3 regions of the Arthrobacter arabinosi genome follow, and region 3 is predicted to be linked to each of the others. Evidence: riboswitches for the same ligand, from Rfam matches in the RefSeq annotation. Region 3 holds a riboswitch; each other region holds the start of a gene.
The links. A riboswitch is a leader RNA that binds a small molecule or an ion and turns the genes downstream of it on or off. The one in region 3 is predicted to bind S-adenosylmethionine.
Positions count from the first base shown of each region.

Region 1 (4,636 bases), on a different contig from region 3:
CGGCCGGTGCGATCGGTGCGACCGGTGCCGGTTCAGGACCGACCACCCACACAGGAGCGCTGATCGCCCGACGCACAGAAGGCGGCACCCCACCGGAGGGCGCCGCCTTCGTACCGCCGTCGTCGGACTACAGTGCGGCCTCGATGGCCTCCGCGACCGGCGTCTCACCGCTGTTGAACTGGATGGTCTTGTCCACCGTACCGAGGTTGCCGAGCACGACTGCGGCTACGAGAGCCACGTCCTCACGGGCCACCGAGTCCTGCTGCGGCTTCGCGGACACCTCGATCTTCCCGGTCCCGGGATCCGTGGTCAGGGACCCGGGCTGGAGGATGGTCCACGCGAGTTCCGTGTTCCGCAGGTACTCGTCAGCAGCAGCCTTCGACTCCGCATAGGAGAAGAAACCGTTGTCCTCCGGAACGCCATGGTCCTTGCGTGCACCGAGGTAGGACACCATCACGTATCGACCGACCGAGGCCTCCTGTGCCGCATCCATCGAACGGATGGCCGCATCGCGGTCCACCGCATACGTGGCTTCCGGGCTCGAGCCACCAGCGCCGGCAGACCATACGACCGCGTCATGACCACGGAAGACGTCGGCCATCTGCGCCACCGACAGCTCGGAGACGTCGGCGACGACGGGGGTCCCGCCGGCCTGCTCGACATCGCCCGCGTGGTCCTTGTTGCGGAAGATCGAACTGACCTGGTGACCCTGGCTGGTCAGGATCTTGGTGAGGTGCAGTGCTACTTTTCCGTGCCCACCGATGATGGCTACGCGTGACATGGGAACTCCTTCTGTCGTTTGACGTGTCGTCGGATGCCTTGTCTTCGACGCTAGTCCTCGCACCGTCGAGCTGGCCACCTTCGTGCAGGTGTTCCGCCGCCAGCGGAGGCCTATTCCCGCGTACCGTCATCGATGGTCACCGCACGCCACGCGCGCTCCCCCAACGACTCGAGAACCGGACAGCCGCACCCTACGGGCGGACGGGCTGGAGCCGATACTGCGCACCGCGGTGCTCGTCGGGCAGCTTGTCACCCTTGCCGAACAGCTTCTGGCGCAGTGTGCCCTCCGTGTACTCCGTCGGATACGCACCCCGCTTCTGCAGTTCCGGCACGACGAACTCGATGACGTCCTCGAAGGTCCCCGGCGTGATCGCGTAGGCCAGGTTGAAACCGTCAATATCGGTCTCCTCGACCCACGCCTGGAGCTCATCGGCGACCTGCGCACCGGAGCCGACGATGCGCGGGCCGAGCCCACCGATACCCGCAGACTCGGCGATGTCCCGCACAGTCCACGGCGACCCGTCGTCGTTCACCTTCTGGAAGTTCGCGACAGCGGACTGGATGGCATTGGACTTCACGTTGCCGAGCGGTTCATCCGGATCGTAGGCGGAAAGATCCACGCCGAGCCACCCCGAGACGAGCACGAGGGCTCCCTCGTAGCTGACGTACTGCTGGTAATCGGCGTGCTTCGCCTGGGCCTTCTCCTCCGTCTCGTCCGTGATGACGGTGAGCAGCGTGTAGATCCGCACCGAGTAGCGATCCCGACCCTCGGCCTCCACCGCATCGCGGATCTTCTGGACGACGTCCTTCAGCCTCTCCTTTGTGGGTGCAGCGACGAACACCGCCTCGGCGTTGCCGGCCGCGAAAGCGATGCCACGGGAGGACGCTCCGGCCTGGTAGATGACCGGCGTCCGCTGGGGCGAGGGCTCACTGAGGTGGATCCCCGGGACCGTGAAGTACGTTCCGTCGTGGTCGATGTCGTGGACCTTGGCCGGGTCGGTGAAGACACCGGTCTCGCGGTCGCGGACCACGGCATCGTCCTCCCACGACCCTTCGAGCAGCTTGTAGAGGACCTCGAGGTACTCGTCCGCGTGGTCGTACCGGGCATCGTGCTCGAGCTGGTCCTCGTTGCCCATGTTCCGTGCCGCAGAGGGCAGGTAGCCCGTGACCACGTTCCAGCCGACACGTCCCCCGGTGAGGTGGTCCAGCGTGGAGAGCCTCCGCGCGAAGGGGTAGGGGTGCTCGTACGCGGTGCCCGCGGTGACACCGAACCCGAGGTGTTCGGTGACGAGCGCCATCGCGGAGACGAGCAGGAACGGGTCATTGACCGGCGTCTGCGTGCCCTGCCTCAACGTGGCCTCGTTGGACCCGCCGTAGACGTCATAGGTGCCGAGGACGTCGGCGATGAAGATGCCGTCGAAGAGGCCCTTCTCGAGGGTCCTCGCGAGGTCGGCCCAGTAACTCAGGTCCTTGTAGCGCCACGACTGGTCGTCCGGGTGACGCCAGAGCCCCGGCGACTGGTGGCCCACGCAGTTCATGTCGAAGGCATTGAAACGGATACGGCGCGGTGGTGTGGGCATGCGGAGTCCTCATGTCGGGGCACCACCGAGGCGGAAGCGCCATACTTGCCCGCACTGCCTGTGCCGGGCCGAATCCTCACCTGGGGCACCCCGCTACAGCGAGAGGGTTGCCGTCCAACGAACCAGGGTTTTGCGTTGGAGCTCTTGATTCTGGTGTCGAGCGTAGGTGCACGGGTGCGCCGTCGTCCACCTGCCAGCGTCATCGCGCGTCACGCACCAGACGTCCCGCGGTGCCCGGGATGGCCCGACGACGGCGGCAGGCACCCGCCGACGAAGAGACCGGAAAAGTGCAAAGAAAGTATTGCAAACACTTCTTTGTAAGTGCACGCTGGTCGCATGGAAGAGACCATGGGCACAGCAGGACACGCTTCCGATGACGGCAACCGCGTCCTCGACGGGGAAGCACTCAAGGCCCTCACGCATCCCCTCAGGGTCCAGCTACTGGAGGTCCTGTCCAGCTACGGTCCGCAGACCGCGTGCAGCATCGCCAAGCGGGTCGGCGAATCGAGCGGGGCGACGAGCTACCACCTGAGGCAGCTGGCCCGTTACGGGCTCGTCCGCGAGGTGGAGAATCGCGGTACCGCCCGCGAGCGCTGGTGGGAACGCCCCCGCGGGTCACTGACGCTCAGCACCCCCGAACTGGAACAGGACCCCACCACCCGGGAAGCGACCCGGCAGGTGAACCGCCGGTTCGAACGCGGCCGGGCTGAGGCGCTCGCGACCTTCATGGCCAGTGGCTGCGAGGCCGTCCCGTCGGAATGGGCGGACGCCGCCATGATCGCGACGATGAACGCCCACCTGACAGCGGACCAGCTCGCAGCGCTCACCCATGAGCTGAGCGGGATCCTGCGCGAGAGGCTCGACGCCTACCGCGCCGAGCCGGGCACCCCGGGCACCCGGCCCGTCCAGCTGCACTTCAACGCATTCCCCCTCATCGACACCCAGGAGACGTCATGACCAGCGCAACCCTTCACGCCGGATACCCGGCACTCACGGCACCATCCCACGCAGGACTCGCGTCGCGGACACTCTTCCGCCTCGGCACCGCGTTCATCGCGGCAAGCTCATCCCTCGCCTCCGCGGAGGGCTCCGACGTCGAGCTCTTCCGCCGCCACCTCGAGCGACGGACGGACCTGCGAGCCCTCGCCCACAGCGGGATCCATCTCCTCTAGGCACCCCTCCCCCGGCCACAGCGTCTCACCTACCGCAGGTAGGACGCCCCGTTGACGTCCACCACGGTGCCGCTGACCCAGAGCGGAGCATCGGTGGCGAGCCAGGCGACGGTCTGCGCCACCTCCTCCGGCGTCGCGACGCGGTTGAACGGGCTCTGCGCCCGCACCGCGTCGCCCTTCGGACCGTCGAGCACGGTCCTGCCCATGTCGGTCTCGACGAACCCCGGCGCGACGGCGGCGGTCAGGATCCCGTGGGGCGCGAGCGCCACGGCGAGGGACTGGGTCATCGCGTGCAGCGCAGCCTTGCTCGCGCCGTACGCAGGGGTGACGGGCTCTCCGCGATAGGCACCGCGTGATCCGACACTGACCAGCCGACCGCCTTCCGGGCCCGCCGGCCGGTCCAGCAAATGCCGTGCGACGAGCCACGCCAGGTTGGCAGGGCCGAGGAGATTGACGTCGAGCGTGCTGCGCCACGCCGCCTGCCAGTCGTCGAAGGACACGGTGTCGATGGGATGCGCCTCGAAGATGCCGGCGTTGTTCACCAGGACGTCGAGCCCGCCCAGCGCGCCGACGGCCTCGTCGACGATGCGCCTGCAGGCGTCGGGGTCGCCGACGTCGCCGACGACCACCGCGTGCCCGTCGCCCGGAAGCGCGTCCCGGACGGCGGTGGCGGCGCGCCCGTCCCGGCCGGCATGGACGGCGATACGGTGCCCGCGTCCCGCCAGGTCATGGGCGATGGCTGCGCCGATGCCCCTGCTCGCACCGGTCACCAGGATGTTGGGAGTCATGGCTCCGACCGTACCTGCTGAACCGCCCAGCAGCGGTAAGGATCGATCGGAGCGCCGCGACCCGACGACCCGATACGGAAAACGGGCTGCCTCCATCCCGGACAGGCACGTTGACCCGGACCGGAGCGGATGCGAGGGTGGGCGGATGAGCACCGACACCACAGGAGTCCGGATCAGCAACGACGACACCCAGAGCCGCTATGTGGCAACCCTCGACGGCAGCGCCGTCGGGACCGCCGCCTACGAACGGTCCGGTGACTCGATCACCTTCACCCACACGGTCGTGGATCCGGACGTCGAGGGTCACGGCGTCGGC
Region 1 covers NZ_JBTNDF010000002.1:618,163-622,798, forward strand. The annotation lists gene ACX80P_RS07030 (SDR family oxidoreductase) at 128-781, opposite strand; gene ACX80P_RS07035 (LLM class flavin-dependent oxidoreductase) at 972-2,360, opposite strand; SAM riboswitch class IV at 2,397-2,510, opposite strand; gene ACX80P_RS07040 (helix-turn-helix domain-containing protein) at 2,697-3,317, shown strand; gene ACX80P_RS07045 (hypothetical protein) at 3,314-3,532, shown strand; gene ACX80P_RS07050 (SDR family NAD(P)-dependent oxidoreductase) at 3,562-4,320, opposite strand; gene ACX80P_RS07055 (GNAT family N-acetyltransferase) at 4,466-4,636, shown strand, end outside.
Region 1: it holds a riboswitch for S-adenosylmethionine, as region 3 does, so the genes downstream of both, ACX80P_RS07035 (LLM class flavin-dependent oxidoreductase) here and ACX80P_RS10185 (ABC transporter substrate-binding protein) in region 3, are expected to answer to the same signal.

Region 2 (4,636 bases), on a different contig from region 3:
CCCGGGCGCTCAGGACGAACGGCTGGGCGAGGGCGTCCTCGAACGAGGACCGGGTGACCTGGGCGATGAACCCGGCCAGGGGGATCGCGAGGGAGAGCGCCGGGAGCACGAGCGACCGGAAGCCGTCGTTGCCGGCCACAGGGAACCAGCCGAGGGTGACCGCGAAGACCACGGCGAGCATGATGCCCACCCAGAACTGGGGGAGGGAGGCGAAGAACACCTCGACGGCACGGCCGGCGCCGTCGAGCGCGCGCCCCCGGCCGACCGTCAGGAGGGTGCACGCGAGGGCGATCACCCAGGCGAAGAGAAGGGCGAGCCCGGCGAGCTGCAGCGTCGGCAGGATCTGCGGCCCGATGATCTCCAGGACAGGGACCTTGAAGATGTACGAGACGCCGAAGTCGCCCGTGACGAGGTCGCCGAGATAGGAGAGGTACTGGACGGGGACGGGCTGGTCGAGCCCGTACTCGGCGCGGACCGCCGCGACCGTGTCCGCGGACGGCGAGGAGCCCGCACCGCCGAGGATCGCCGTGATCGGATCGCCCGGAGTCAGGCGCAGGACGAAGAACGTGAGGGTCACCGCCGCCCAGAGGACGAACAGGCTACCGGCCGCCCGCCTCGCGATGACCTTTCCGGCGGTACCGGCGGTCGCCGTCGTGCGGGGTGCTGCAGTGAGGGAATCGAGGGACTGGGTGCTCATTCGGAATCCACCGTCGTGACGTCGTAGAGGTAGGGGAGGGACAGGCTCGGCTCGAGGGCGAGGTTCCGGTAGCGGTCGCTCCGGAGTGCCACCTGGCTGGCCTGGTTGTAGAGGGGCAGCTGCAGGGCGTTGTCGCTCACGATCTGCTGCGCCCGGTAGTACAGGTCCGCGCGTTGCGTGGGATCGTCCGTGGCGAGGGCGTCGTTGAGGATGCCGTCCAGCTCCGGGTTGCGGAAGCCCGATCCGTTGGGTACGAAGCCCGCTGATTCCGTGTACTCGGAGGAGAACACGATCCGCAGGACGTCGGCCGTGTTGGTGTTCCAGTAGTCGGCACGGAGGTCGTAGTCGAAGGTGTTGCCGAGTTCGCTGACGGTCGCGCCGTCCCCGTTCTCGATGAGTACCTCGAACCCGGCCTTCTTCGCCGTCGCCTGGATCTGCGTGACGAGGGCCTGATGCGCGGCGGGCCACGCGCCGGGTGTGTAGGGGAAGTGGACGGTCAGGCGCTCGCCGTTCTTCACGCGGTAGCCTTCGTCGTCGCGCTCCGTCCAGCCGGCCTCGTCGAGCAGGCGCGAGGCCTCCTCCGGGTCGGGATCGTAGACGTGCTCGAAGTCGGGGGAGTAGAAGCCGGTGGCGGAGCTCAGCGGCCCGCCGGCCCGCGTCACGGTGCCGAAGTAGACGCTGGTGATGCCGGCGTCGACGTACGCGCTGCGCAGGAACGCCTTGCGGACGTCGATGTCGTCGAACGGTGCACGCGTCGTGTTGAGGATCAGGTTGGTCGGATTGCCCGGCCTGTCCTGCAGGATCAGCTCGACGTTCGGGTCCGCCCCGGCCTCGTCGACATGGACGGACGGCATGAGGTCCAGGGCATCGACCTGACCGGCCCGCAGGAGTCCGTAGCGCGTGGAGTCCTCCGGGACGATCCTCCATTCGATCTTCTCGATGTGCGCGGGACCCTCGTGCTGCGCGTACGGCGGGGCCGAGTTGTAGTCCTCGTTCCGGACCAGGCTGACCCTGGACTGGGGTACGTAGTCCACGATCCTGTAGGGTCCGGTCCCCACGGGAGCGTTGCAGTTCTCGGCCTGGGGGCGCTCGAGCGCCGCCGGTGATTCTATGCCGAGGAACGGCTGCGCGAGCACCTCGAGGAACGCCGCGTACGGGCGGTTGAGGGTGACGACGGCCGTGGTCTCGTCCACGACCTCCGTGCCCACGTACGGCGTGAGGTAGCCGCCGGCCGTCCCGGACTGCGTGTCGGGATCGATCATGTGGTCGAGGTTGGCCTTGACCGCCTCCGCGGTGAGCTTGGTGCCGTCGGTGAACCAGACGTCGTCGCGCATGGTGAAGGTGTAGGTGAGGCCGTCCTCGGAGACCGACCAGTCCGCGGCCAGCCATGGGTGGATGGCGCCCTCGCTGTCCTGGGAGACCAGTGAGTCGAGGTAGTTCGCCGCGATGGATGCCTGTGGCATGTCGCCGTTGACGTGGGGGTCCAGGCAGGAGATGTCCTTGCCCGTGGCGAACACGAAGGTGTCGTCCTCGCCGGCGGCCGCTGACCCCCCGCAGCCGCTCGTGGTGAGGACCAGTCCCGCCGCCGCGGCGAGCAGGGCGATGCTGCGGGGTGCGGAGGGGTGGGGTGCAGGCGGGCGGGGGGATCGGCGGGTGGGCCGGGGAGTGGCGGTGCTGGGACTTGCTGTTCTCACGCGGTGCTCCTGAATCATCGCCCGATGGAGGGCTGATACAGGTCGCCGGCAGGCGCCCCGGGCATGCAGGAGCACGGAGGGACAGACCAACGAAAGCGAGTAGCTTCTCCATCGGTCCTGGCAGTAGCACCGTTCCCCGTTGCTACACGGGGAGGGTTGCTGCGGCGTCGTCGATCCAGGTCTCTCGGCCGCTCGGGATGGTTATGGGTCCAGCTAAGCGCACGGGACGGCGGGGACGCCAGAGGCCCCCGTCACAATCGGTCACGCAGCGTTACGGGAGGAGGCACAGGGCCACACCGCGCCGCCGTGATCCGCGCCAGAGCGCCGTCGAGCGGCTTACAGTCCGTCGGCCGCGTGGAAGGTGCGCAGCGCCTCGACGACGAGCCTGTGGTCCTCGAGCTGCGGAAGGCCGGAGACGGTCACGGTGGCAACGGGGCCGACGTCCTTGATGTACAGGGGGAACGAGCCGCCATGCGCTGCGTAGATCGTCGTGTCGAACAGGGGATCGTCCTCCACGCGCCCTCCGTTCCGCCGCCCGCGGAGGCCGACGAGCAGGGAGGGAACGAGATAGCGTTCGGCCGTGAGGCTCTTGGCGTCGAGCCAGTAGTCGTTGTCGGGCGTGGTGCCGTCGAGCGCGGCACGGAACAGGATGTGGTCCGGCCGCCGGATGCAGACCGCGATCGGCAGGTTGCGTCCTACCCCGAGCTGGACGAGCAACTGCCCCAGGGCGACGGCGTCGTCGTTCGTGAAGCGGGTGAACTGGAGTTCGGCGACTTCCCTCTCGACCGTCTCGATCAGCGCTTCGAGCGCCTCGGCAGACTGGTTGCTGCCGCCGTCGGGATCGAACGACTGGACGGCAGAAGGGAGGGCGTCATTGCTCATCTCCCTAATTTACGTGGTTCACGGGACGTGGCGGGTTTTTCCTCGGTCGGCGAGCAATTTTTCCGGGGATGCGGTGCGGGTACCACGTGTGCCAGTCACCCTGGTCGACGTCAGAGTCCGGGTGCGCAGGGACCCGTGCCGAGAAGCGCGAGACCGGCGAGATCGCCCTCCCCGAAGGAGAGCTGTCCGACGTTCTCCGCATACATCAGCTGACCGGGGTCATCCACATGATCGAGCCCGACGACGTGCGCGAGCTCATGCATGATCGTCGCCCGCAGGTACGCGCGCCCGTCCGGGTAACCGAGGGAGGTGGCCGCGTCGGTCGTGTCGAGCTGCACCTGCCCGCCCACGTACACCAGCGGTTGCCCGGGTGCCTGGGCGTAGTCGCTGCCGCCCAGCCCGGCGACGTCCCCGGCCAGGCCCGGGATCTCCGCCTCACTGGTCCAGGTGAAGAGCACCGGCACCCACGCCTTCCCGTACAGCTCCGGCTGGTAGAGGTCGCGCTCCTCGCTGGGCGCCTCCGTCGTCGTGCCGTCGTCGACGAACCGCAGGCCCGTGGCGGCCGACACCGCCGCCACGGCCTCCTGTACCAGCCCCTCCGACCCGATCGGGGCGTTGTCCGGCCGGACGACGTAGTGCACGGGCCGGCACGGATCGTAGGCCACCCATGGCTGGTCCTCGACGGGCGAGTCCATCAGCGTGAACGCCGTCGACGCCGGTGCGGGTGGGGGCGTCCCCAGCGGAATGTCGCTGGCCTCGACTCCGCGCGGCGGGACGTCGGCGCCCGGCACGTAGGGCAGCGCGACCGGCAGGACGAAGCGGTCGAACAGCGGCGGCGTCGCGTACAGGGCTGCGATCAGGAGCAGGGCGGCCACCGTGCCGAAGCGCCGCTTCCGGCGCCTTCGACCGGGCGACGAGTGCTTCCGGGGCGGCCCGTACACCGGTGCGGCCCGCCAGGGTGGGGGGGCGGACGGCGTGCCGAGGGCGTCGTCGAGCGACCACTGCGGGATCCTGCCCGACGGCGACCGCCGGACGGCCTCCAGCCGTGCGTCGCGGCCCTCGTGGTACCACTCACGATCCATTGCCCCCATGCGCCCCGCGCTTCCCCCCGCCGACTGATGTCCGTCCCATCCTGCTGTGCTGTTGCCGCAGGATGGGGGGCGTGTCGCGAGTCCTTGGGGAAACCTGAGGGAAGACTGGGCTCGGCACGGTGCTGCAGCCGCGGCGTCGTGCCTGCCGTCGCGGGGCCAACGGCGCAACAGACGGCGTGTCGCAGGTCGACACGCGCTCCGACACGTCGAACCCGTGCACGACGGCGCGGGCCTCCCCGCAGCCGGGGAAGCCCAGGAAACGACGACGGCCC
Region 2 covers NZ_JBTNDF010000002.1:607,102-611,737, reverse strand. The annotation lists gene ACX80P_RS07005 (ABC transporter permease) at 1-697, opposite strand, end outside; gene ACX80P_RS07000 (ABC transporter substrate-binding protein) at 694-2,391, opposite strand; SAM riboswitch class I at 2,497-2,595, opposite strand; gene ACX80P_RS06995 (heme-degrading domain-containing protein) at 2,728-3,273, opposite strand; gene ACX80P_RS06990 (matrixin family metalloprotease) at 3,384-4,355, opposite strand.
Region 2: it holds a riboswitch for S-adenosylmethionine, as region 3 does, so the genes downstream of both, ACX80P_RS07000 (ABC transporter substrate-binding protein) here and ACX80P_RS10185 (ABC transporter substrate-binding protein) in region 3, are expected to answer to the same signal.

Region 3 (4,636 bases):
GGGACGGACGTCCGCCTTGTGCCTGAGTCCCACCAGGTCCAGCTGGGCGAGGGCCTTGCTCCGGGCCTCGTCCGCCGGCATCTTCCGGAGCTTCCGCAGCGCCAGCGACACGTTGTCGAGCACGCTCTTGTGCGGGAACAGGTTGAACTGCTGGAACACCATGCCGATGCGCCGGCGCAGCTCGTCCGGGTTGTCCTTCAGGACGGACCGGCCGTCCAGGAGGATGTCCCCCTGGTCGGGTTCGATGAGCCGGTTCAGGACGCGCAGGAGGGTGGACTTGCCGGACCCGGAGGGGCCGATGACCGACGCCGTCGTGCCCTGCTCGACGTGCAGGTCGATCCCACGCAGCACGTGGTTGGAGCCGAAGGACAGGTGCAGGTTCCTGCCCGTCAGGGTGCCTGATTCGATCGTCTTCACGCCTTGGCTCCTTCGCCGATCTTCGCGGCCAGCTCGTCCGGCTCGGGCTTCTGCTTCTTGCCCACACGGAGCCGGTTGTCGATGAAGTTGACCAGGTGCGTGAGCGGGATGGTCAGGCACAGGTAGAGCACGCCGGCGGCGATGAGCGGTGACAGGTTGCCGGTGTTGCTCGCGGCGTCGTTACCCACCCGGAAGAGCTCGCGCTCACTGGCCACGAGGCCGATGAAGTAGATGAGCGAGGACTCCTTGATGAGCGAGATGAACTGGTTCACCAGGGCGGGCAGCACGCGCCGCACGCCCTGGGGGATCACGACGAGCTGCATCGAGGAGCTGTAGCTGAAGCCCAGGGCCCGCGACGCCTCCAGCTGGCCCTTCTCCACGCTCTGGATCCCCGAGCGGAAGATCTCGCCGATGTACGCGGAGGCGATCAGCGACAGGGCGAGGATGCCCAGCGGGTACGGGCTGGTGCTGCCCGTGACCTGCCGGAAGATCGGTCCGAGCCCGAGGCCGATGAGCAGGATGATCACGACGGCGGGCAGGCCCCGGAAGATGTCCGTGTAGATGCGCGCGATCCACCGCAGCACACGGTTGCGGGAGATCCCCATGACGGCGAGGATCATCCCGGCGATCGTGCCGATGATCCCCGACACCAGGGCGAGCATGAGCGTATTGGGCAGTCCGACGGTCAGGAGGTCCGGCAGGACCGCCGCCATCGCCTCCCAGTCGAAGAAGGTCTTCCCGAGCTGTTCGAGGGCATCCATGCAGGAACCGCTACTTTACTTCCACGGCTTTGCTGCCGGGCTTCCAGTCGGAGGGCATCTCGCGGTCCGGGTACCACTCCTTGGTCAGTTCGCTCCACGTGCCGTCGGCGATCACGGCGTCGAGGCCCGCGTTGAGGGCGTCGATGAGCGGCTGGTTGTCGCTGTTCACGGCGTACGCGGTGAAGTTCTCCGTGTTGATGATGGTCTCTGCGATCGTGGTGTCGTCGCCGTCCTTCACCTGTCCCGTGGCCTGCTGCGACGGGGCCACCCAGGCGTCCACCTGGCCGTTCTTCACGTTCGCGTAGACGGTGTTGTAGTCGGGGAAGCGCACGGGCTCGAGGCCGAGGGTGTTGGAGACGTAGTCGTCCTGCACGGTGCCCTGGACGACGCCGATGCGGGTGCCCTCCGAGAGGGAGTCGAAGCCCGTGACCGAGGAGCCGTTCTTCGTGACGACGGCCATGTAGCCGAAGTCGTAGCCGTTGCTGAAGCCGACGTTCTCGCGGCGCTCGGCGGTGGTGGAGATCGAGGAGGATCCGACGTCGAACTGCTTGTTCTGCACCTGGGCGAGGAGCGCCGAGAAGTCCGTCGACGCGAATTCGACCTCGAGGCCCAGTTCGTCGCCGATGGCGCGGAGCAGCTCGTTGTCGTAGCCGGTGAAGACGCCGTCCTTGAGGAAGATGTTCGGCGGGGCGTCGGAGAGCGTGCCGACGCGCAGGGTGCCGTCGGAGATGAGGCCGAGCTTCGACGTGTCGATCTCGTCGACCGGGGTCGTGGAGTCGGTCGTGTACTGGTCGAGCGACTGCTGGTCGCTTCCGGCCAGCGCGTCGGTGGTCTCGGCGGGCTCGCTGCTGCCGCTGCCGCAGGAGACGGTCAGGGCGAGGAGGGGGACGGCGAGGGCCGCGAGGGCCTTGCGGGAGAGGTTCATGGTGTCCTTCGGGAATGCTGGCCCCGGGTGGGGGCGCGGGAACGGGTGGTGCCGGGGACCGGATCACGGCGAGGAGGATGCTGGGCTGCTGGGTGACACGCTCACTGTTCTGGGCTGTGCGCAGGCGCGGTCGCCGTCACCGGGAGGGTTCGGGGGCCGCACGACGCCGTACTTGCCAACCGGGGGACTTGTCCCGGCGGCCGAATCTTCACCTGGAGCACCCCACTACGGGAGAGGGTTGCTGTCCAGCCGGCCAGGGCCGAGGGCTGGAACTCTTGATTGCAGGCAAAACGCTAGGGCAGCACGGAGCGCCGGGTCAAAACGAGAAGGGCCGAAATGCGACACGTGACGTAGCACAGGGGCGTTCGAGGGCCCTTGTGTGGCGGAGATTACACGAAACGGTCCACGAGGTCCGTGAGTTCCGCGGTCAGGGCGCTCGAGGTGCGGAGTTCCTGGCCGTCCAGGGAGAGCACCGGCGCGAGGAGCCGGATGCTCGAGATCAGCCATACGGCGTCGGCGTCGAGCAGGTGGTGCGGTTCCAGCGGCCCGTAGCCGAGCTCCCACCCCTGCTCCTTCGCGGCGGCGAACAACGCGCTCTGGGAGGTGCCCGGAAGGATGCCGCTCTCGAGCTGCGGCGTGAGGAGGGTCTTCCGGCCGTCGCGGTCGTGGGCGAGGAGCACCGTCGACGTCGGGCCCTCCAGGACCTTGCCGTCGGAGGAGGTGAAGATGACGTCGTCGGCGCCGTGCGCCTTCGCGTATCGGACGGCGGCCATGTTGACGGCGTAGGAGAGGGTTTTGGCGCCCATCAGCAGCCACGGCGCGCGCTGGGCGACGGTGCTGTCGTAGCCGCGCTCGAGGAAGAGGACCTTCAGGCCCGTCTCGCGCTGCCGGAGGGTGGCGTCCGGGACGCGCGACACCTGCACCCAGGCCGTGGCCCGCCCGGCGCCCTCGACACCGCGCGTGGCGATCAGCTTCACGACGGCGTGTCCCTGGTCCGGTTCCGCCGCCGCGAACTCGCGCAGGCCCGTGCGGATCGCGCGGCTCCAGGCGTCGGCGGCCGGCACGGTGAGATCCAGGGCGGCGGCCGACGACGCCAGGCGGGCCAGATGCGCCTGCTCCTTGCGGGGGGAGCCGTCGACGGCGAGCAGGGACTCGAAGATGCCGTCCCCGCGGGTGGCGCCGAGATCGGTGGCCATCAGCTGCGGCCGCGACGCGTCGACGACCTCGCCGTCGTCGTGGGCCGGGTCCAGGAACACGAGAACTGTCATGGGCCACAGCGTATCCGCTCGGCACCGACCGGGGAGGCGGAGACAGGAAGGCCGGGCCGCAGGGATGCGGCCCGGCCCAGGGTCGGGATCGGTTACTTCCGATCGTTGTCCTGTGCATGATCCTTGGCCGTGTCGGCCATTCCACCACTGTCCGCCATACAGTCCTCTTCCAGCCGAACCGGTCCGCGGTCCGCCGTGGGCTGCCGCAGTCTGACCCGTTCATCGTCCACCCGACGGGAGGGCCCCGGTACCGGCAGGATCCGCTTGACATCCGCCCTCGGGGAGGATCGGCCCCGGACGCGTGTCCCGTGCAGGGTCATCGGGGAGAGGCAGTCATGGTCCGCCCCCACCGCCCACCAGCCCTGCGGCCGGTCATCGGTGCCGTCCCGGCGCCGCGGCCGGGGCATCGGAGGGGAAGTCGGACCCCAGGGCGGACAGGACACCGCGCGCCTTCGTCCGCACCTCGGCCCATTCCTCGTTCGGGTCCGAGTCGGCGGTGATCGCCCCGCCGACGCCCAGCGTGAGGCGCGTGGCGTCGCCGTCGTCCGCCAGCACGAGCGTGCGGATGACGACGGCGAGATCCGTGGCGCCGGTCAGGCTGAAGTACCCGGCGGCGCCCGAGTAGGGGCCGCGAGGACCCTGCTCCAGGCGGTCCAGGATGCCCATGGTGCTGATCTTCGGCGCACCCGTCATGGAGCCGGCCGGGAAGGCGGATGCGACCACCCCGGCGCGCGCAGTGCCGGGGCGCAGGCGGGCGTCGATGCTGCTCACCATCTGGTGGACGGTGGCGTAGGACTCGATGTCGCACAGCCGGCTCACGGTGACCGAGCCCGGGACCGCGTGGTGCGAGAGGTCGTTGCGGAGCAGGTCGACGATCATGATGTTCTCCGCGCGGTCCTTCGCCGAGCCCCGGAGGTCCTCGAGCAGGGCGGCGTCCTCCGCCGGGTCCGCGGACCGCCCGCGCGTGCCCTTGATCGGTTCGGCCCGCATGCGGCCGTCCTGCGTGAGCCTGAGGAAGCGTTCGGGGGAGGTGCTGGCGACCGCGAAGCCCGGGAAGCGGAGGTAGTGCGCGAAGGGCGCCGGGCTCGCGGCGCGCAGGCGGAGGTAGGTCGCCAGCGGATCGAGGCGCTCGACCCGCGACGAGAGCGACGTCGTCAGGCAGACCTCGTAGGTGTTGCCGTCGGCGATCTCGGCCTGCGCGCGCCGGGTCTTCCCGAGGTACTCCTCGCGGGAATCCCGGGCGGTGAAGCGGGGCGCCGGGGGCG
Region 3 covers NZ_JBTNDF010000003.1:481,363-485,998, reverse strand. The annotation lists gene ACX80P_RS10195 (amino acid ABC transporter ATP-binding protein) at 1-417, opposite strand, end outside; gene ACX80P_RS10190 (amino acid ABC transporter permease) at 414-1,178, opposite strand; gene ACX80P_RS10185 (ABC transporter substrate-binding protein) at 1,189-2,103, opposite strand; SAM riboswitch class IV at 2,267-2,384, opposite strand; gene ACX80P_RS10180 (aminodeoxychorismate lyase) at 2,493-3,371, opposite strand; gene pabB (aminodeoxychorismate synthase component I) at 3,744-4,636, opposite strand, start outside.